3 regions of the Rhodococcus sp. SJ-3 genome follow, and region 1 is predicted to be linked to each of the others. Evidence: riboswitches for the same ligand, from Rfam matches in the RefSeq annotation. Region 1 holds a riboswitch; each other region holds the start of a gene.
The links. Region 1 has a riboswitch for thiamine pyrophosphate ahead of ACTDXD_RS20370 (TenA family protein). Riboswitches for the same ligand answer to the same signal wherever they lie in the genome.
Positions count from the first base shown of each region.

Region 2: another riboswitch for thiamine pyrophosphate. It lies ahead of ACTDXD_RS17275 (3-oxoacyl-ACP reductase); the one in region 1 lies ahead of ACTDXD_RS20370 (TenA family protein).
Region 3: another riboswitch for thiamine pyrophosphate. It lies ahead of thiO (glycine oxidase ThiO); the one in region 1 lies ahead of ACTDXD_RS20370 (TenA family protein).

Region 1 is NZ_CM123306.1:4,374,131-4,380,858, forward strand. Features, by position in the region: gene ACTDXD_RS20355 (ABC transporter ATP-binding protein) at 1-168, opposite strand, end outside; gene ACTDXD_RS20360 (ABC transporter permease) at 165-914, opposite strand; gene ACTDXD_RS20365 (ABC transporter substrate-binding protein) at 994-1,971, opposite strand; gene ACTDXD_RS20370 (TenA family protein) at 2,001-2,711, opposite strand; TPP riboswitch at 2,704-2,800, opposite strand; gene ACTDXD_RS20375 (carboxylesterase/lipase family protein) at 2,884-4,425, shown strand; gene ACTDXD_RS20380 (TetR family transcriptional regulator) at 4,481-5,134, shown strand; gene ACTDXD_RS20385 (ATP-binding cassette domain-containing protein) at 5,155-6,081, shown strand; gene ACTDXD_RS20390 (ABC transporter permease) at 6,078-6,728, shown strand, end outside.
Region 2 is NZ_CM123306.1:3,700,765-3,707,492, reverse strand. Features, by position in the region: gene ACTDXD_RS17300 (response regulator) at 1-100, opposite strand, end outside; gene ACTDXD_RS17295 (sensor histidine kinase) at 97-1,197, opposite strand; gene ACTDXD_RS17290 (ABC transporter ATP-binding protein) at 1,310-2,047, shown strand; gene ACTDXD_RS17285 (ABC transporter permease) at 2,044-2,811, shown strand; gene ACTDXD_RS17280 (DUF998 domain-containing protein) at 2,816-3,406, shown strand; TPP riboswitch at 3,450-3,541, shown strand; gene ACTDXD_RS17275 (3-oxoacyl-ACP reductase) at 3,596-4,375, shown strand; gene ACTDXD_RS17270 (LLM class flavin-dependent oxidoreductase) at 4,375-5,712, shown strand; gene ACTDXD_RS17265 (MerR family transcriptional regulator) at 5,745-6,200, opposite strand; gene ACTDXD_RS17260 (class I SAM-dependent methyltransferase) at 6,257-6,728, shown strand, end outside.
Region 3 is NZ_CM123306.1:803,158-809,885, reverse strand. Features, by position in the region: gene ACTDXD_RS03705 (hypothetical protein) at 1-1,149, opposite strand, end outside; gene ACTDXD_RS03700 (hypothetical protein) at 1,222-1,344, shown strand; gene ACTDXD_RS03695 (NUDIX hydrolase) at 1,334-2,218, shown strand; gene thiE (thiamine phosphate synthase) at 2,223-2,924, opposite strand; TPP riboswitch at 2,951-3,065, shown strand; gene thiO (glycine oxidase ThiO) at 3,061-4,125, shown strand; gene thiS (sulfur carrier protein ThiS) at 4,122-4,337, shown strand; gene ACTDXD_RS03675 (thiazole synthase) at 4,330-5,127, shown strand; gene ACTDXD_RS03670 (ABC transporter ATP-binding protein) at 5,186-6,115, shown strand; gene ACTDXD_RS03665 (ABC transporter permease) at 6,115-6,728, shown strand, end outside.

The sequences.
Region 1 (6,728 bases):
GTCGGGCGTGTCGAGTCCCGCGATCAGGCCGAACAGCGTGGACTTCCCTGACCCGCTCGGACCGATGACCGAGACGAATTCCCCTGGGGACACGTCGAACCCGACGCCGTCGAGCACGTGGTTGCCGTCGAACGACCGGTGGACGCCGGAAAGGGTGACGGCACTCATGCGTGGCTCCCGGTTGTTCGATTCTCTGTGCCGAGGGCCCACGGTGCGATCAGGCGCTGTGCCACATACGTGAGCAGGTACAACACCAATGACACTGTCGCGGTGACCAGTACCGCAGCGAGCACCAGATCGGTACGGAACGAATTCTTCTGGATGGCCATGTAGATGCCGAGCCCCGATGTGGCGCCGACGTACTCCGCGAACACCGCACCCACCACGGCGTAGGTGATGCCGATGCGCAGCGAGGTGAAGAACCGAGGCAGCGCCGAGGGAAGACGCACATACCGGAACTCCTGCCACCGAGTGGCTCCCATGCTGCGCAGAAGTGCCCCGGCCTCGCGGTCCGTCGCGGCAAATCCCTCGATCAAGCCGATCGCCATCGGAAAGAATGTGGCCAGGGCGATCACCAGAATCTTCGGCAGGAGACCGAAGCCGAACCAGATGATCATGAGCGGGGCGATCGCGATGATCGGCAGTGTCTGCGAGGCGACGAACAGCGGCACGAATGCTCGCCGTAGGAACGGCGAGAAATCGACCGCGATCGCCAGTATCCACGCCACGGTCAACGACACCACGAAACCGACGATCGTGACCTGCAGTGTCGCAGCGGCGTGCTCGGCAATAGCGGTGCGATGTGCCCACCCCTGCTGCAGCACGCGCGCGGGAGACGGCAGCACCTGCGGGCGGATTCCGCTGATCATCACGTACAGCTGCCACGCCGCGACGAGCACCACCGCGACGACCATTGCAGGTAGTACACGATCGATGCGGTGTCGGAGCGTCCCGGCCGGGTCCGTCGTGACCCGGATATCGGCCCCTGCGGGCTCAGGGCGTTTGGTAGTCATCGGTGAGGTAGGTCGACCAGTCGGGTTCGGCGGTCAAGGGCGCGCCGTCGGGGCCGGTGAGAAGGCCCTGTTCGTAGAGGAACCGGGAGTACCCGGCCCACCTGCTCGTGTCGAGAGTCCCGACGCGTCCCTGGTCGTCGCGCATGAAGTCGGCTGAGAGCATCCGCTGACTCTCGAAGACGAGTTCTTCGTTCGAGAACACACCCGGGTTGGCGTCGAGCAGTGCACGCGCGCCTCGATCGGGATCGTCGGCAGCGATCTCGTAGCCACGCTGCAGTGCCTGCACGAACGCGCGACCACGATCGGGGTTCTCGGCGAGCCAGTCCTCGCTGCCGTTGACGACGATCGCGTACTGATCGGGGAATCCGTAGTCGGTGTAGTCGAAATAGCGCATCGGCAATCCACGATGCTCCGCTTCGAGTCCCTCCCACGCCAGATACGAGACGGTGAAGTCCGCGGTGCCCGAATAGACGGCCTCGTACGCCGACGTTCCGAGAACGACCTCGTCGAACTCGCCTCGCCCGCCATCGTTGCGGATGACCTGCGCCAATGTCTCCGAGACACCTGGATCGGCGAAACCTGCGTAGATTCGGCCGTCGAGGTCTGCCGGCCGTGTGAGATCGCCGCGGTCGGACTTGACCGCAATACCTGTCGCCCAATGTTGTAACGGGGCGAGGACCGAAACGGTATGCGCTCCTGCGGCGCGTGCGAACGTCGCCATTCCTTGCGTCGAGATCCCGAATTCCGCATTGCCCGCGTCGACGAGAGTGTCGGGTGACGCATCGTTGTAAGGAAGGATCTCGACGTCGAGCCCGGCGTCGTCGAACAATCCTTCCTGCAACGCTACGTACAGACCGGTGTGGTTGGTGTTGGGAGTCCAGTCGAGTGCGAACCGGATCGTGTCGTCGGAACCGCCGCTGGCGCACGCAGTGGCAGTGCACAGGGTCCAGACAGCGATGGTGAGGGCGGTGATCCGGTGCCGGAGCGTCACGACGCAGGCCACGGATGCGTGTTCAGGGCGGTGTCCCAGAACATGAGCTCGTAGCGGGTCGCGAAGATGAAGGCATCGATCATCGCGTCTCGTTCGGTCTCGGTCGCCGCGGCTCCGGCGGCATCGACCAGTGCACGTGCACCCGCGACCGAATCCTGGAAGTCCTGGTCGTCGTAGGCAGCCACCCATTGTGCGTAGGGATGGGCCGGATCGGCGGCGAGCACGTCGGCCGCGCGAGACGCCAGATCGCGGCACACTTCGGCGTAGATCCAGAAGCACGGCAGCACTGCGGCGGCACCCACCGGGTACGGCTCGGTCGCCACCGTGGCAGTCAGGTACGAGACGTAGCCGAGGCAAGCGGGGGAGTGGGCGACAGGAGCGTCGTTGGCGGGCAGTACCCCACCGTGGAGAAGGCGCTGGTGCAGCGAGGACTCTTCGGTGGCCGCCGTCGCGGAGCTCGTCGCCCAGAATGCGCCGGTGACCGGGTCGGGCGCCTTGGACGCAAGCAGCGCGAGGGCTTTGGCGTATCCGGCCAGGTAGAGCCCATCCTGCTCGATGTAGAAGCGGAACGATTCGAGTGGCAGTGTGCCGTCGCCCAGGCGGCGCAGGAACTCGAGGTCGTCGATGGAGTCGCGCAGAACCTTCGTGCGGTCCCACAGGACATCGGTGAAACGGTCGGTCGGTGAATCGTGCGCAGGCACAGTCATCCCGAATCATCCCTTCGTCAGCATTACCTGATCAGGTTCGACGGGTGTGATCTCAGCCCCGCTGTCGCGAAGCACCCCGTGTCGGTCGGAGGCGACGATAGCACCCCGGGCGGGCCGTGGGCGCGGCTGCTGATGGGTACGTTGGGATGCGAGAAGCTCACCGGGAGGTCATGTGGACGCCGAGACGCTCGTTGTCGGATGCAAGTACGGTGACGCCCGCGGGTATCGCGACGGCGCGGTGTACTCGTGGAAAGGGATCCCGTTCGCGGCCCCGACCGGCGGCTACATGAGATTCCGCTCGCCGGAGAGCCCCCGGCCGTGGTCGGGCGTGCTCGACTGCGAGCGGTATGGTCCGATCGCTCCACAGAGCCCGAACAGCCCGATCGGAATCTCGTCCGAGATGTCGATCGGGGAGGACTGCCTCTCTCTCAACATCTGGGCGCCCGAACCGGACGGCGAGAAGCGCCCGGTGATGGTGTGGATCCACGGTGGTGCGTATGTCATCGGCTACTCGGGTCAGAAGATCTACGACGGACGTGCGCTCTGTGAAGCGGGGAACGTCGTGGTGGTCACCCTCAACTATCGCCTGGGTGCCCTCGGATTCCTCGATCTGTCGTCGTTCTCGTCCGCCGGCGACACATATGAGTCGAATCTAGGTCTGCGAGATCAAATTTCGGCGCTCGAATGGGTCCGCGACTGCATCGCGGACTTCGGAGGCGACCCGGATAATGTCACCCTGTTCGGCGAATCGTCCGGTGGGGGCTCCGTCACGACGCTGATGACGGTGCCTCGTGCGGAGGGGCTGTTTCATCGGGCGATCGCGCAGTCGCCGCCGGCGACGTCGGTATACGGTCGTGAGCGTGCCGCGGTGGTCGCCGAGCGGTTCCTCGGGATCCTCGAGGTGTCTCCGGCTCGGGTGGGGCGTCTCCGGCAGATGCCTTTCGAGCAGCTCGTCGAGGCGGCCGAAACGGTGGTCGGGGAGATCCCCACGAAAGTTCCGGGCACATTGGCCATGACGCCGGTGGTCGATCGCGACCTCGTGCCCAAGTACCCGGTCGCGGCATTCCAGAAAGGCCTGTCGCACCGGGTGCCGCTCATCATCGGTTCGAACAAGGACGAGCCGTCGATTTTCCGTTTCATGAAGTCGCCGTTGATGCCGGTCGACGATTCGTCCGTGCGCGCCATGCTGGAGGCGCTTGCGAAGGACCGCCCCGATCTCGAGCCCGAACGGCTCGCCGAAATCGCCGCAGCGTATCCCGATCTGCCGAAGCCGAGCGGGGCGATGGCCTTGTCGCGCGACGCCGGGTTCCGGATGCCGGTGTTGTGGGTGGCGGAAGCGCACTCCGAGCATTCCCAGACGTGGGTGTACCGCTTCGACCACGCGACGCCGATGCTCAAGGCGGCGCGGATCGGCGCCGGGCATGCAACCGAATTACCCTACGTATTCGGTAATTTCGGCACGCTCGGTCGAGATCCGAGTTTCTGGCTCGGTGGGCGTAGGAGTGCGATCGAGGTGTCGGGCAGGATTCAGCGGCGATGGTTGGCGTTCGCGAAGCACGCGGTTCCTGCCGCGCTGGACGCGTCGAAGCACTGGCCGCAGTACGAGCCGCGCGAGCGGGCCACCCTACTCATCGATGCACGGGACACAGTGGTCGCGGATCCGGAGGGCGCAATGCGTGAGGTGTGGGGCGCGCAGGTGATGGGTTTCTCCTGAACCGGGTCGGGGGCGCAGTCTTGACGTCGTTGAACGCGTGTGCAACCCTTGGAACATGCGTTCAACCGAGGGCGTTTCCGACCTCACCACACGCGCTCGCATCCGCGACGCGGCGATCTGTTGCGTTGCTCGAGATGGGGTGAACGTCTCACTTCGGGCCATTGCCTCGGAATGCGGCGTGAGCGCCTCGCTCATCGTGCACCACTTCGGTTCCCGAGCCGGTCTGCGCGAGCACTGCGACGCGTACGTCCTGGGCAGCATCCGAGAGCTCAAGTCCTCGGTCCTCGAGCCGGGCAGCGGCGTCGCGGCAATGCTCGCTCAGCTCGAGAACATCGGGAGCTACGCCCCGCTCATCGGCTACCTGATCCGGAGTCTCCAGGCCCGCGGCCCCGCCTCTGAAGAGTTCCTCGATCATCTGGTGGCCACCACCGAGGATTACCTCGCGAAAGGCACCGAGTCCGGCGTCGTGAGTCGCAGTCGCAACCCTGAGGCACGGGCGCGGGCTCTGGTCGAATTGAGTACCGGCGCGCTCCTGCTGCATGTCCCCGGGCCGAACGAGCCCCTCGACCTCGACACGCTGCCCGCTTGGCTCAGTTCCTACACCGACCGTCTCCTGCTCCCGTTGCTCGAGCTCTACACCGAACCGCTCCTTACCGACTCGAGCATGCTCACCGCGTATCTGGCCGCTCGCGAGGCGGCTCTCTCGTAACCGATCACGGAGGTTGCATCATGGATACACCGGCCATCGAAACCGTCGACCTCGTCAAGACGTTCGGCACCACCCGTGCCCTCGACGGCTTCTCGATCGAAGTCGGAACTGCAACAGTGGCAGGGTTTCTCGGCCCCAATGGTGCCGGAAAGTCAACGGCGATCCGCGTGCTCCTCGGCATGCTGCGTGCCGACTCCGGTTCGGCACGTGTCCTCGGGCTCGATCCGTGGACCGATGCGGTCGAGATCCACCGTCGCATCGCGTATGTTCCGGGTGACACCAATTTGTGGCCTGCGCTCACCGGCGGCGAGATCATCGATCTGCTGACTCGTATCCGTGGCAGTGACAGTCCTTCCCGCCGAGCCGAACTTCTCGAGCGATTCGAACTCGACCCCACCAAGAAGGCTCGCACCTATTCGAAAGGTAATCGGCAGAAGGTCGCACTCGTCGCAGCGTTGGCGTCGGACGTCGAACTGTACCTGTTCGACGAGCCCACGTCCGGACTCGACCCACTGATGGAGGCCGTGTTCACCGACGAGGTGCGCGCATTGCGTGACGCCGGACGAACGGTGCTGCTGTCGAGTCACATTCTCGCCGAGGTCGAGAAACTCTGCGACACCGTGACGATCATCCGCTCCGGAAAAGACGTGGAGACAGGGACTCTCGCGCAGTTGCGGCACCTGACCCGATCCGCGGTGCGAGCCACCGTGCCGACGCTCCCGGGTGGGTTCGCATCGCTCACCGGCGTGCACGACCTGACCTACGACGACGGTCATCTCGCCTTCGACGTCGACAATGCTGCGGTCACCCCCGTACTGCGCGCACTCGCAGAACTCGACATCGCGAATCTGACGATCACCCCGCCGTCACTCGAGGAACTCTTCCTGCGTCATTACGGCGATACCCCCACAGATGCGCCCGAGGAAGAGGAGGTGACGACCCGATGACCGCCGTACTCGCTTCCGGTGCCGACATCGATGCCCGAAGTGCGCACCGATTCAGTGGAATCGGCGACCTGCTCCGGCTCTACCTCCGGCTGGATCGTGTACGCATCGCGGTGTGGACGCTCGCACTCGCATTCACCGTGTATGTGACCGTCGAAAGTCTCATCGCGGCGTATCCGGACGAGGCGGCCAGGCAGGCCCGCGCGGCGCTGCTCGAAAATCCCGCCGCGGTGCTGATGACCGGTCCGGCGTACGGTGCCGACAACTACACTCTGGGCGCGATGACCGCCAACGAACTGAGCTTGACGCTCATCGTTGCCGTCGCAATCATGAACATTCTGCTCGTGGTGCGGCACACGCGTGCCGAAGAGGAAGCCGGGCGACTCGAACTGCTCCGTGCGCTCCCGGTGGGCCCGTTCGCACCCCCCGCAGCGGCTCTGCTCGCCGTCGCTGTCGCAGACTCGATCGTCGGTGCCGGTGTCACTCTCGCGCTGCTTGCGGGAGGCCTCCCTGTCGCGGGATCGTTGCTGTTCGGTGTGGCCACCGCTGTCACGGGCCTGCTGTTCGGCGCGGTGGCTGCTGTGACGGCGCAGTTCAGTGAGCATTCGCGGACAGCGTCGGGCACTGCGCTCGCGGTCCTCGCGGTCGCC
Region 2 (6,728 bases), 670 kb from region 1:
CGTCCGCCTCCCCGACCACGTCGATCTCGGCGACCTCCAGCAAACTCCGGATGCCCTGGCGCACGAGCGTCTGGTCGTCCACCACCACAACGCGAGTCATGAGATCGGCACCCTCGCTGTGACCCTGAAACCACCGTTGCCGTCGAAGGTGGCGTGTCCGCCCAGCGCCTCGAACCGTTCAGCGAGGCCACGCAGACCGTTGCCGACGGTCAACTTCCGGGTGCCGGCACCGTCGTCGGTCGCGGACAGGACCACGCCTCCGGCCTCCGACGAGATCTCGACGCGAACTGTACGAGCATCGGCGTGCCGAAGCGCGTTCGTCACGATCTCCTGCACGGCCCGCACGAATGCCGCGGCCTGCTCTTCTCGGACCTCCACGTCGGATGCAACCTCGATCTGCACATCGAGCCCCGGCAGGTCGCGCACCACACGGTTCAAGGCGACCTCGAGGTTCAAGGGCTCGACTCGCAGCTCCCCGACCGTGGACCGGACGTCGGCGAGCAGTTCCCGTGCGACCCCGTTCGCTCGCTCGACGTGTTCCCGGGCCCGGTCACCGTCTCGGTGCCGTGCCGCCTCCAGTTCGAGCGCGAGCACCGTGAGCTGGTGACCGATGAGGTCGTGCAAGTCGCGGGAGATCCGCAGTCGTTCCGCGGTGCGCGCGGATTCCGACAGCAGGACGCTCGCCGCCTGGAGTTCGACGTGTGCCTCGGCCAGCTCCCGCCGCATCTGCTGTTCCCGCAACAGCGACAACGAACTGAATAGCGTCGCCAGCTGGATGAGGAGATAGAAACCCGCGGTCAGTATCGTCGCACCGGTATCTCCGGTCTGCTGCGCTGTCGCGAAGGCAATGACGAGCGTGTTGAGAACCACCACGAGCAGGCCGATGCGAATCTGTACCACGTAGACGCTCAGGGCAGCGACGACGACGAGCAGAATCGGCAGCGGCCCCATTCCCGGCGCGGTCGCCACCACAGCCCAGCCGGAGACGACAGCCACTGCCAACGAGGCCTTGCCTGCCGACGGTCGCTGGGCCGCAGCGGCAAAGAACAACGCGACGAGCAGGACACCGAACAGCACGATCCATGCGGCGCGCGGGATCTCGGTGTGAGCGCCGCCGAACAGGATCGGTCCGCCCACCACAACCGAGACGACGAGCATCGCCACGCCCGACAATCCCTCAGGTGACCATCGATGCACGACACCACTCTAAGCCGCGACCATCATGCTGAGCGGGTGCCGAAAGTCATGGTCGGCATTCCTGACATCCGGCACACGCGATCACGCACGCTCGGCTCATACCGTCGGCGTCATGAACATCAGCGCCCCGGCTATCGTTGCCGAGCACCTGTGCAAGCGGTATCGCGACAAGGTCGCGGTCGACGACATCAGCTTCACACTCGGGGTCGGCGAAACCCTCGGGATCATCGGGACGAACGGGGCGGGAAAGACCACCACCGTCGAAATGGTCGCGGGCTTGCGATCGCCCGACGGTGGACGTGTGCGTGTTCTCGGCGTCGATCCCCACCGCGACCGTGCGCACGCCCGACAGATTCTCGGAGTTCAGTTGCAGGCGGCCACCCTCCACGGGGCGCTGACCGTCGCCGAACTCGTCGGCCTGTATCGCACCTTCTATCCGGCACCCGCCGGTGCCGCAGAACTCTTGGAGATGGTCGGTCTCACCGCGCAGCGAGGAATCCGATTCGAGAAGCTCTCGGGTGGTCAGCAGCAGCGGTTGTCGATCGCGCTGGCACTCGTCGGACGGCCACGAGTGGTCATCCTCGATGAACTCACCACCGGCCTCGACCCGCGGGCTCGGCGACAGATGTGGGAAACGGTCGAGCGATTGCGCAACGACAACGTTGCTGTCCTTCTGGTCAGCCACGCAATGGAAGAGGTCGAACGTCTCTGCGACCGTGTGGCCCTGCTCGACGCAGGCAGACTCGTCGCCCTGGACACCCCGTCCGGACTCGTTGCCGCAGCGTCTGCGAACAACCTCGACGAGGCATTCGTCGCGCTCACCGGAAAAGAACTGGAGGACACCGTATGAACACCGGTACGGAGATCCGGCGGCCCGGTTTCGCGGCATGGCTGACGCTGATCGCGTGCGAAGCGAGGATGGTGGCACGCGACACGGCGGGTCTCGTCGTCCCGATCGGCCTCCCGCTGCTCATCCTTGTCATGAGTGCGGCGACCGCGAGCGGCGAGGTTGTGATCAACGGACGCTCAGCGCTCGATGTGTACGTTATGCCGCTGGTGTTCACGATCATCATCGCCACGATCGGTGTCATCAACATGCCGAGTTTCCTGGCGTACTACCGTCGCACGGGGATTCTGCGTCGACTGTCGGTGACACCGGCGTCTCCTGCGATGGTCCTGGTGGCACAGGTCGTGGTGAGCGTGCTGCAGACCCTGGTCGGGCTCGGTGCGGCGCTGATCGTCGCGATCGTCTTCTTCGACGCCCGGCTACCTGTGCACCCAGGCACTGCTCTCGGTGTCTTCGTGCTTTCGATGGCGGCGATGTATGCGGTGGGAATGATCGTCGCGGCGATCTCCCCGACCCCGAACTCCGCGGTGGCGATCGGTCTCGTCGCGTTCTTCGCACTCGGCGCGACCGGCGGCTTGTTCGGCAGCATCGATTCGCTCCCGGAGCCCGTTGCCGCGGTGGGAGAGTGGCTACCGTTCGGCGCCTCGTCGCAGGCCATGTCCGCGGCATGGGCCGGAAGTCCGGCCGATCCGGCCCATTTCGTCGCGCTCGGCGTGGCGATCGTGACCGGTGTCGTCGTTGCGGCGGCGCTCTTCCGGTGGGAATGACCGCGTGACGATCATCGGTTCGGTCGCGCTCACGGTCTTCGTCGTGGTCTTCCTCGTCGAGGGGTGGACCCGCCCCGGCTATCACCCGGTACGCCAGCCCGTCAGTGCGCTCGCACTCGGCCGCCGAGGCTGGATCCAGACCACCAACTTCATCGCGTGCGGCGTAGGAGTGGCCCTCGGATCCGTCGGCGTCGCCGACGCATTCGGCAGTGTGTTGCTCGGCGTGACGATCGGAGTGTTCGGCGTCGCCCTCGTACTCTCGGGACTCTTTCCGATGGATGCGATGCGTGGATATCCGCCGGGCACACCGGACCGCACACCGACGGTGTACACGCGCCGCCACAAGATTCATGACCACGCGGGTGCAGTCGTGTTCACCTCGCTTCCTGCAGCCGCGATCATCGCCGCGTTCACGGTGTCCGGCGCCGCGTGGACATGGTTTTCGGGCCTGACCGCCGGCGCGCTGAGCATCGGCTTCGTCGCATTCGGGCAGGCGTGGGAAAACGACGCCCGGCTCGCCGGGCTCGTGCAGCGGGTGGTGATCACCGTGGGCTGGGCGTGGCTCGCGTTGCTGTTCGCCCATGCCGGAACGTGACGTGCTCCGGCGTTGCCCGTGCACACTGCTAACCTGGGGTTCGGAACTCGACACGGGGTGCCGGAAACGGCTGAGACCACACCCGTAGAACCTGATCTCGATCATGCGAGCGAAGGGATGCCGAGTCGGCAACAGACCAGTGGACCGATGCCGCCTGTGTATCCCTCGCTCCGAAGGGAAGGCGCCACAATGGCTCTCGTCACAACGTCACTGCAGAATCAGATCGTCCTGATCACCGGCGCAGCCCGCGGGCTCGGCAGCAGCATCGCGCAGGCCTTCGCGGACGAAGGCGCGTCGGTCGTGGTGAACTACCGGCGCAGCGGCGATGCAGCACAGGCTCTCGCCGAGAGCATCGGCTCCGAACGAGCGATCGCCGTGCAGGCCGATGTCACCGACCGCACGCAGGTACAGGCTGCGTTCGACCGGGCGCGCGAACACTTCGGACGTCCGGTGACCACCGTGGTGAACAATGCCCTTCCCGACTTCTCCTTCAACGGTGACGCCCGAGACAAGGCCGACGAGATCGGTTACGGTGCGTTCGCAGCGCAACTCGAAGGCATCGTCGGTGGCGCGGTGAACACGATCCAGGCCGCCCTGAGGGGCATGCGCGAAGCCGGCGGCGGCAGCATCGTCAACATCGGGACCAACCTGTTCCAGAACCCGGTCGTGCCGTACCACGACTACACCGCGGCGAAAGCGGCCCTGCTGTCGACGACCCGCACCTTTGCTGCGGATCTGGGCCCCGAAGGCATCCGGGTGAACATGGTGTCGGGCGGACTCCTGCGCACCACCGATGCATCGTCCGCGACACCTCCTGAGGTCTTCGACCTGATCGCCGCGTCCACCCCGCTGCGTGCGGTCACGACGCCGGAGGACTTCGCCGCCGCCGTGCTGTTCTTCGCGTCCGACTGGTCGCGAGCAGTGACCGGGCAGAACCTCGTCGTCGACGGCGGGCTGGTGATGGACTGATGCCGGTGGTACGCACCCTGCATCTGGGCGCATTTCTGTACGGTGCCGGGCATCATTCTTCGGCGTGGCGGCACCCGGACTCCGCCGCGGAGCGCATCGGCGACATCGCCTACTTCGAGGAACTCGCGCGCACCGCCGAACGGGGCTGCTTCGATGCGGTGTTCTTCGCCGACGGGCACAGTGTGAACACCGCGTACACGGCGGGCACGACGTGGTTTCTCGAACCGCTCACGGCGCTGTCTGCGATGGCGCGGGCCACTGAGAAGATCGGCCTGGTCACCACGGTGTCCGCAAGTTTCTACACGCCGTTCCACGCGGCCCGCATGCTCGCCTCGCTCGATCACATCAGCGGTGGACGCGCCGGTGCCAACATCGTGACCTCGATGTTCGACGCCGAAGCCCGCAACCACGGACTCGAGTCACTACCGGCCCACGCCGAACGATACGGGCGAGCGGCGGAGTTCATCGACGCGATTGTCGCGCTGTGGGATTCGTGGGAAGAGCACGCCGTGATCGCGGACCGCACTGCCGGGCGTTTCCTGGATGCCGACGCGATCCACCGGATCGAACACCACGGTAGACACTTCCGAGTGGACGGCCCGCTCACGGTGCCACGCTGCCCGCAGGGACGCCCCGTGTTGTTCCAGGCCGGCGCCTCCGACACCGGACGCGACCTCGCAGCACGCCACGCCGAGGCCGTGTATTCGGTCGCCTGGGACCTTCCGGCAGCGCTCGAGTTCGCTACCGATCTGCGGTCCCGCACCGCCGCCGCGGGGCGTGATGCCGCGTCTATCGCGATACTGCCCGGTCTCGTCACCTACGTCGGCCGCACCGACGACGAAGCACACGCGAAGAAGGCCGCATTGGACTCTCTTCTCGATGTCGAGGGTGCTCTCGCCCAGCTCGGGTCGTTCACCGGCCGGGACTACACCGGTCATGCTCTCGACGCTCCGGTTTCGGACCTGCCTCCCATATCGGAGTTCACCGGCCCGCAGGGGCGGTACGCGACGGTGCAGCGAATCATCCAGACGCAGCGTCCCACGCTGCGGGAACTGCTCGGATTTCTCGCAGCAGGTGGCGGCCACGCCACCATGATCGGCACACCGGAATCGATCGCCGACCGTATCGAGGAATGGTTCGCTGCCGGCGCCTGCGACGGCTTCAATCTGATGTGCCCTGCCTACCCGGATTCTCTCGTCGACTTCGTCGACCTCGTGGTGCCGGAGTTGCAGCGCCGCGGTCTGTTCCGCATCGAGTATCCGGGTAGAACCTTGCGCGACTCACTGGGGCTGGAGGTACCGGCTCTACCGCCTCGGCACAGTGCGGTTACCGGATAGTGCACGGAAGTTGCGCCGAGTCCGAGAACGACTCATCGAGATGCCTCTTCCGTCGCGGTACGGTGCGAGCCGAAATCAGGACGTGTGCCGGTGCGGTTCTCGAGGAGATCGGCGACGCCTGCTGCGAAATTGGGGCATGTCGCGATGTCGTGAGCGCGGCATTCGAGTGCATGCAGTGTCATCTCCCGGGAGCGGGCCATCTCCGCCATCCGTCGCTCCAGGTCGTCGAGGTGCGCGGTGAGCACCTCGCGCCGCTCGTCCGTCTGCCCTGCCAGCAGGACATGGATCTGGTCGAGACTCATTCCAGCGGCCTTGCTCCTGATGATCACCGCCACCCTGGTGACGTCGGTGTCGCGGTAGCGGCGGCGCCCTGCGCTGTCGCGGTCGGGCGCGATCAGCCCGACGTCCTCCCAATGTCGCAATACATGTGGGGCGAGGCCGAAGCGCTCGGCCACCTCACCGATCGTCCACCTCGGACTTGACTTCATGTCAACATGAAGTCGCATTATCGGCGGTGACGCAAGCCCGCACACGAGGAGAGTTCATGCACGCCGACACATCACCGGCACAATTCTGGGAGAACCGCTACACCGACAGCGACGGTCTGTGGTCGGGCAATGCGAACGCGTCCCTCGTCGACGCGGTGTCCGGCCTGGCACCGGGCACTGCTCTCGACCTCGGCTGCGGCGAAGGTGCCGACACGATCTGGCTGGCACGCGGCGGCTGGGACGCGACCGGAGTAGACATCTCCCGCACCGCCGTCCGCCGCGCCACCGACGCTGCGCGCGCCGCCGGACTTCCCGTCGATCGCATCCGGTTCGCCGCGGCAGACCTGGCAACCTGGCGCGAAGACAGCAGCTACGACCTCGTCGCCGCATCGTTCCTTCATTCGCCCGTCGAGTTTCCGCGCACCGACGTGCTTCGCCACGCCGCCGGACTCGTCGCGCCGCGCGGGCACCTCGTGATCGTCTCGCACGCCGCGTTCCCACCGTGGGCGGGCGCCGATGCGCACGAGG
Region 3 (6,728 bases), 2.3 Mb from region 1:
TGCCTCATCGGGCCCGGGGCCGGTGGCGAGCACCGCAGCAGCGGTGAAATCGCCGCGTTCGAGCGCCGCCACGGTTCGCGAGTGCGACCTGATCCACGCCTGTCTGGCTGCTTCCGCCCGGGACGCGGCGTCGGTGCCGATCTCCACGGTGCCACCCTTGGTGTAACCGTCGAGCCGATCCCCGAGACGGGTGATCGTCTCGTCGTAGACCCCGATATATGCCCCACTCGCGTCCCGCCGCGCGAGGAGAAGTGTCTCGGCGGTGCGGGACTGCTGCGCGAGGATGCGGCTCGCCGTGAGATCTGCAAGCGGCTCCGCGCCCTGCTCGATGGCGCGTTCGGTTGCGCTCGAGGACACCAGGCCGGCGATGAGGAGCCAGCACAGCAACGCCCCGGTTGCACCGATCGCGAAGATCAGACCCGGGTTGAGGGTGCGTCGGGTCTTTCGGCTCACGAGGATATGTGCTGCACACAACGCCGCCAGGGTGACCAGAAGCAGCCCGATCGCACCCCACGGAGGGGCCACTGCGGCGCGCTGCGTCGAGTTCACTGCGATCACGCCTTGCGTGTGCAGCTCCTGGGCCACCGGCAGCATCGACGTCTGCATCATGTTCGATGCCTCGGCCAGGTACGCGGCGCCGACCGGGTTGCCTGCGCGATTGTTGGCACGGGCGGTCTCGATCAGCCCCGTGTACATAGGGAGCATGCGCGCGACCGCGGCAACGTTCACTGCGCCGAGCTCGTCCTGCTCTGCGAGCCCCGCTGCGGCGACTACGAGCTGCCCGGACGCTTCCGCAATCGCCTCGACATAGCGGTCGCGCACCGGGGCAGGCTCGATCCCGCCCGAGATGAATCCGGTGACGGCAGCCGCATCGGCGATGGACAGCGCGCTGTACAGGTTCTGGGCGGCGTTCGCGAGCGGCTCGGTGGTTGCCAGAAGGCGATCATGGGTGGCCTTCCGGCTACTCGCGACCTGCGCGGATGCCACACCGGAGATCACCAGCAGTACTGCGAGTATCAACCCGAGCGAAATCAGCTTGGCCGGTGTCGACCGGAACAACTCACGTACTCCGTCGCTGCGGTCACGCCGCCCGTCGTGATCCTCGGCCGAGCCTCCCGACCCGCCGACGGAATCGATCGGAGGGGTCATGCGCACGTTCACGGCACAACCCCTTCCTCGAGAAACCCGATTGTGGCGAGCATATAAGTTGAATGGGACGTATTGGCAGGCGTCCACATCGTCGGAGTTCATCCGGAGTTCGAAAGCGCCGGTACCGACCCCCAATGGGGACGTCGTGCCCTCGCGACGGCCGAGGGCGAGGAGGGCGGATTCGATGCGCGGTGATGGGGACGGCTGGGCAGTAGGGCCGGACGGAGGACGTCGATGGGGCGTGCACGGTGCAGCGGGATTGCTGCTGCGCGCCCCGCGGAGTGACGGGACCCCTGCGGTGTTGCTCCAGCTCCGCGCGGCGTGGAGCCACCAGGGCGGTACATGGGCGTTGCCGGGTGGCGCCCGCGACAGTCACGAATCCACAGTCGACGCCGCGGTACGCGAGGCGCAGGAGGAGGCGGGAATCGACAGTACGTCGGTCGCGGTACGTGCCGAACGGGTCACCTCGGGAAGGCCCGGCTCCTGGTCCTACACGACCGTGGTGGCCGATGCGCCCGCACCGCTCGACACCACCATGAACGGGGAGAGCACCGAGTTGCGGTGGGTGGGCGAGGACGAGGTCGAATCGTTGCCGTTGCACGCGGGATTCGCCGAAGCCTGGTCTGCTCTGCGCACCCGCCCGGTGAGGATGCTGCTCGACACCGCGAACGTTCTCGGAGCCGGTGGGCCGTCCGGATGGTGGCGAGACCGTCCCGGTGCGACAGGTGCCCTGCTCACCGGCATCGCGGCGGCCCTCCCACGCACCGTCGAACTTCCCGACAGAACATTCGGGTGGGTGTCGCGGGTCGAGGCGGTGCTCGAAGGCCGTGCGCGTAGCGCGATCGTCGACAACGACCGCACCCGCGTGCACACCGCGGACGGCAGTGGCGACGACGAACTCGCGCGGCTTGCCGCAGCAGTTGCTCCCGATACTTCGGCTGTTCCCGCTACGGCGACCGCGCTCGATCCGGCCGTGACAGTGGTGGTGACCGCCGATCGGGGACTGCGTGCGCGTCTGCCCCACGGCACGATGACGCTGTCCCCGTCGGCAGTACTCGGCTGGCTGTAGGACGTCAGACAGGCAGCGCAGCCTTCAGCGCTGCCGCGGCAGCGCGCGGGTCGTCGGCCTTCGTGATCGCGCGCACCACCGCGATGCGCTGGGCGCCCGCGTCGAGCACCTGCGGGAGACGTTCGAGATCCACACCGCCGATCGCGAACCACGGTCGCTGCGGATGCGAAGCGTGTACCTCCCGGAGGACGTCGAGTCCGGCTGCTGTGCGCCCCGGCTTGGTCGGGGTGTCCCACACCGGACCGGACGCGAAATAGTCCACTCCGTCCTCGCCGTCGGCGAGCACGGCCTGCGCGCGGCTGGCCGTGGACCGGCCGATGACGATGTCGTCGCCGAGGATCCTCCGCGCCTGCTTCACCGGCAGGTCGCCCTGTCCGAGGTGCAGAATGTCGGCGCCTGCGGCGAGCGCAATGTCGGCGCGGTCGTTGACCGCGAACAGTGCCCCGTGGCGTGCACACGCATCGGCGATCACCTCGAGCGCGGCGAGTTCCTCACCGGCCTCCAGGCGGCCGAACTTCTTCTCACCTGCGGAGTCCTTGTCGCGCAACTGCACGATATCGACGCCGCCGACCAGGGCTTCCTCGATGAACCGGGCGAGATCGCGGGTGTCGCGACGGGCATCGGTGCACAGGTACAACCGCGCGGTCGCGAGGCGTCCACGGGGGTCGGGATGGCTGCCGCGGTAGGTGGTCGGGTAGGTCGTCACGGACAAGACGGTAGCCTCTACCTCGAAAGTGACAACACGGGAGTCCCGAGGAACGCGGGGCTGAGAGGGGGCCTGCCGGCCCCGACCGTTATGACCTGAACCGGATCATGCCGGCGCAGGGAGTGAGGTGGATGTCGTGTCGACAGTAGCGGTCATCGGTGGTGGCGTGATCGGTCTGGCCGTCGCGTGGCGTGCAGCCCGCGCGGGATGGACGGTCACCGTCCACGATCGTGCCCCGGGCACCGGCGCATCCTGGGTTGCGGGCGGAATGCTCGCACCGTTGTCGGAAGGGTGGCCCGGGGAAGAGCACGTCCTCGATCTCGGGGCGGCCTCGCTGCAGCGCTGGCCCGCACTCGCGCACGACCTCGAATGCGAGACCGGCATCGACGTCTTCACCGCGGGTGCATCGCTGACCGTTGCTCTGGACGCCGCGGACGCCGCCGACCTGCGCACGATCGCAACCTGGGTGGCGGAGCAGGGCCACGAGATGCGCATCCTCACCCGGGCCGAGATCCGTGATCTCGAACCGTCGCTGGGTCCGCGGATCAGGCTCGGCCTGCTGGCCCCCACCGAACTGTCCGTCGACAACAGAAGGCTCGTCGAAGCGCTGCATCGCGCTGCCGTCGCCGCGGGTGTGCAGTTCGTCCAGGCTTCCGTCGGCGACCTCGACGAACTGTCCGACGACCGCGTCGTGCTCGCCGCGGGGTACGCATCGGCGCGACTGTGGCCGGACCTTCCGGTCCGGCCGGTCAAAGGTGAGATCCTGCGGCTGCGCGTACGCCCCGGAGCAACCCCGCCGCCGCAGCACACCGTGCGCGGCAGTGTGCACGGACGCCCCGCGTATCTGGTGCCACGCGCCGACGGGATCGTCGTGGGAGCGACCCAGTACGAAGCGGACGACACCGAGGTCACGGTCGCGGGAGTGCGCGACCTGATCGCCGACGCCGAAATGCTGTTTCCCGCGATCGGTGAGTACGAACTGCACGAGGCGAGCGCGGGGCTGCGCCCGATGAGTCCTGACAATCTGCCGCTGATCGGCAGATTGTCGGATCGGGTGATTGCTGCTACCGGGCACGGCCGCAACGGAATTCTGCTCACCGCGATCACGGTCGACTCGGTGCTCGCCGAGCTCGCCGACGACCCGCTCGCCGAGGTGGCACATGCAGATCCCCAACGATTCGCGAAGGAGAGCGTGCGATGACGAATCAGATTTCGGTCGGTATCACCGTCAACGGTGAGGAGAAATATTTTGCAGACGAACCGACCATGACGGACCTGCTGGCCGAGATGGGACTGCCCGAGAAGGGCATCGCGGTCGCCGTCGACGGGGTGTTGTTCCCCCGGGGACGCTGGAGCGAGAAAATCGGCAAGGGTGCGCAGATCGAGATCCTCACGGCGGTGCAGGGTGGCTGAACACGCACTCGCGCGGGTGGACCCGGGGCAGGATCTCCCCCCGCTGACCATCGCCGGGCGATCGTTCTCGTCCCGGTTGATCACCGGCACGGGAGGTGCTGCGAACCTTGCAGTGCTCGAGGACGCGCTCGTTGCCTCGGGTACCGAATTGACCACTGTGGCGATGCGTCGGGTCGACGCGACGTCGGGAACGGGCGTGCTGGACCTGCTGGTTCGGCTCGGGATCGCGCCGCTGCCGAACACCGCGGGGTGCCGCGGAGCGAAGGAGGCGGTCCTCACCGCGCAACTGGGCCGGGAAGCGCTCGAAACCGATTGGGTCAAGCTCGAAGTCATCGCCGACGAACGAACCCTGTTGCCCGACGCGATCGAATTGGTCTCTGCTGCAGAGCAGCTCGTGGACGACGGGTTCAATGTCCTGCCGTACACCACCGATGATCCGGTGCTCGCGCGTCGCCTGGAGGATGTCGGGTGTGTCGCGGTGATGCCGCTCGGATCGCCGATCGGGACGGGGCTGGGTATCGCCAATCCACACCACATCGAGATGATCGTGGAATCCGCTGGGGTACCCGTCATTCTCGACGCCGGTATCGGTACTGCCTCGGATGCTGCCCTCGCCATGGAACTGGGCTGCGACGCGGTGCTCCTCGCCACGGCGGTCACCCGAGCGAAGGACCCGGCGTTGATGGCATCAGCGATGCGTCACGCGGTCGAAGCCGGCTTCCGTGCTCGGCATGCCGGACGCATTCCCAAGCGATTCTGGGCCCAGGCATCGTCGCCCCTGGATCCCTGAGGCCCTGGTCGCGGGCGTGATGCTGCGCTCGGACCCATTTTCCGGCAGTCTATGGTCCATGATCGAAGTGACCGGACTGACCAAGACCTTCGGTTCAACCACTGCTGTCGACGACGTGACGTTCACTGTCCCCCCGGGGATCGTCACCGGATTCCTCGGCCCCAATGGGGCAGGCAAATCGACGACGATGCGCATGATCCTGGGGTTGGACCGTCCGACATCGGGCACCGCGCTCATCGAGGGCAAGCAGTATCGGGACCTGAAACGTCCGCTGCAGACCGTCGGTGCGCTGCTCGACGCCAAATGGGTGCATCCGAACCGCTCAGCTCGCGCACACCTGAGGTGGCTTGCCGCCTCCAACGGATTGCCGGATTCCCGCGTCGACGAGGTACTGCGTCAGGTCGGGCTGACGGAGGTCGCAGGCAAACGCGCCGGCGGCTTCTCGCTCGGCATGTCGCAGCGCCTCGGCCTGGCAGGTGCGCTGCTCGGCGACCCGAAGGTGTTGCTGTTCGACGAACCCGTCAACGGTCTCGATCCCGAGGGCATCGTGTGGATCCGCCGGTTCATGCAAGCCCTTGCTGCGGAGGGCCGCACGGTGCTCGTGTCGAGTCACCTGCTGTCGGAGATGGCCCAGACCGCCGATCACCTCATTGTGATCGGACGCGGCAAGCTCATCGCCGACATGTCGGTCGAGGAGTTCGTCGATCGGGCGTCGGAATCCCTCGTGGTGGTTCGCAGCCCCCAACTCGATGAGCTGCGCAGCGCGCTCACCGAACGCGGGCACACGGTGATCGACGAGGACGGTGCGTTGCACGTCTCGGGTGCCGGTGCCGCAGAGATCGGTGAGCTCGCCGCGGCACGCTCGATCGTCCTGCACGAGCTGGCGGGCCGCCATGCATCCCTCGAGGATGCGTTCATGAAACTGACCGGAGGCGACGTGGAGTTCCACGGCACCGGTTTCGACGACGTGATGAAGGGCAGCCTGTAATGGCATCACCAGCATTGGACACCTTGCGTGCGGAACGCATCAAATTGACGTCGGTGCAGTCTCCGTTCTGGTGCCTGGCGGTGATCGTCGCCCTTGGCATCGGTTTCGCCGCGATGATGGGCGCGGTTGCCCGCAGTTCCATGTCGATCGACGACGAGGCCGCCCGGTTCTATCTGACCCCCGATGTCGCCGCTACCGGTGTCACGGGCTTCGGCATCATGGTGCTGATGATCCTCGCGGCACTGTCGGTCACGAGCGAGTACCGCTTCGGCGTCATCAGGACGACCTTCATCGCCAATCCCAACCGTTCTCTCGTGCTGACCGTGAAATCGGTTCTCATCGGTGTGATCGGAGCTGTCGTCACCGGCGTGGTGGGCCTGATCGCCGTGTACGTCGCGAAAGCGCTCGCGGGTTCGGAGGCAGGCCGCGACCTCGTGCTCGAGGGCGACACGTGGCGCGCGATCTACGGCATTGCGTTCTACGCGTTCCTGGCGGTGTTCCTCGCGGTGGGTGTGGGGACATTGCTGCGGCAGTCGGCGGGCACGATCGCGCTCCTACTGTTGTGGCCCTTGCTCATCGAATCGTTGTTCTCGTTGTTCGGCCGGGTCGGTCG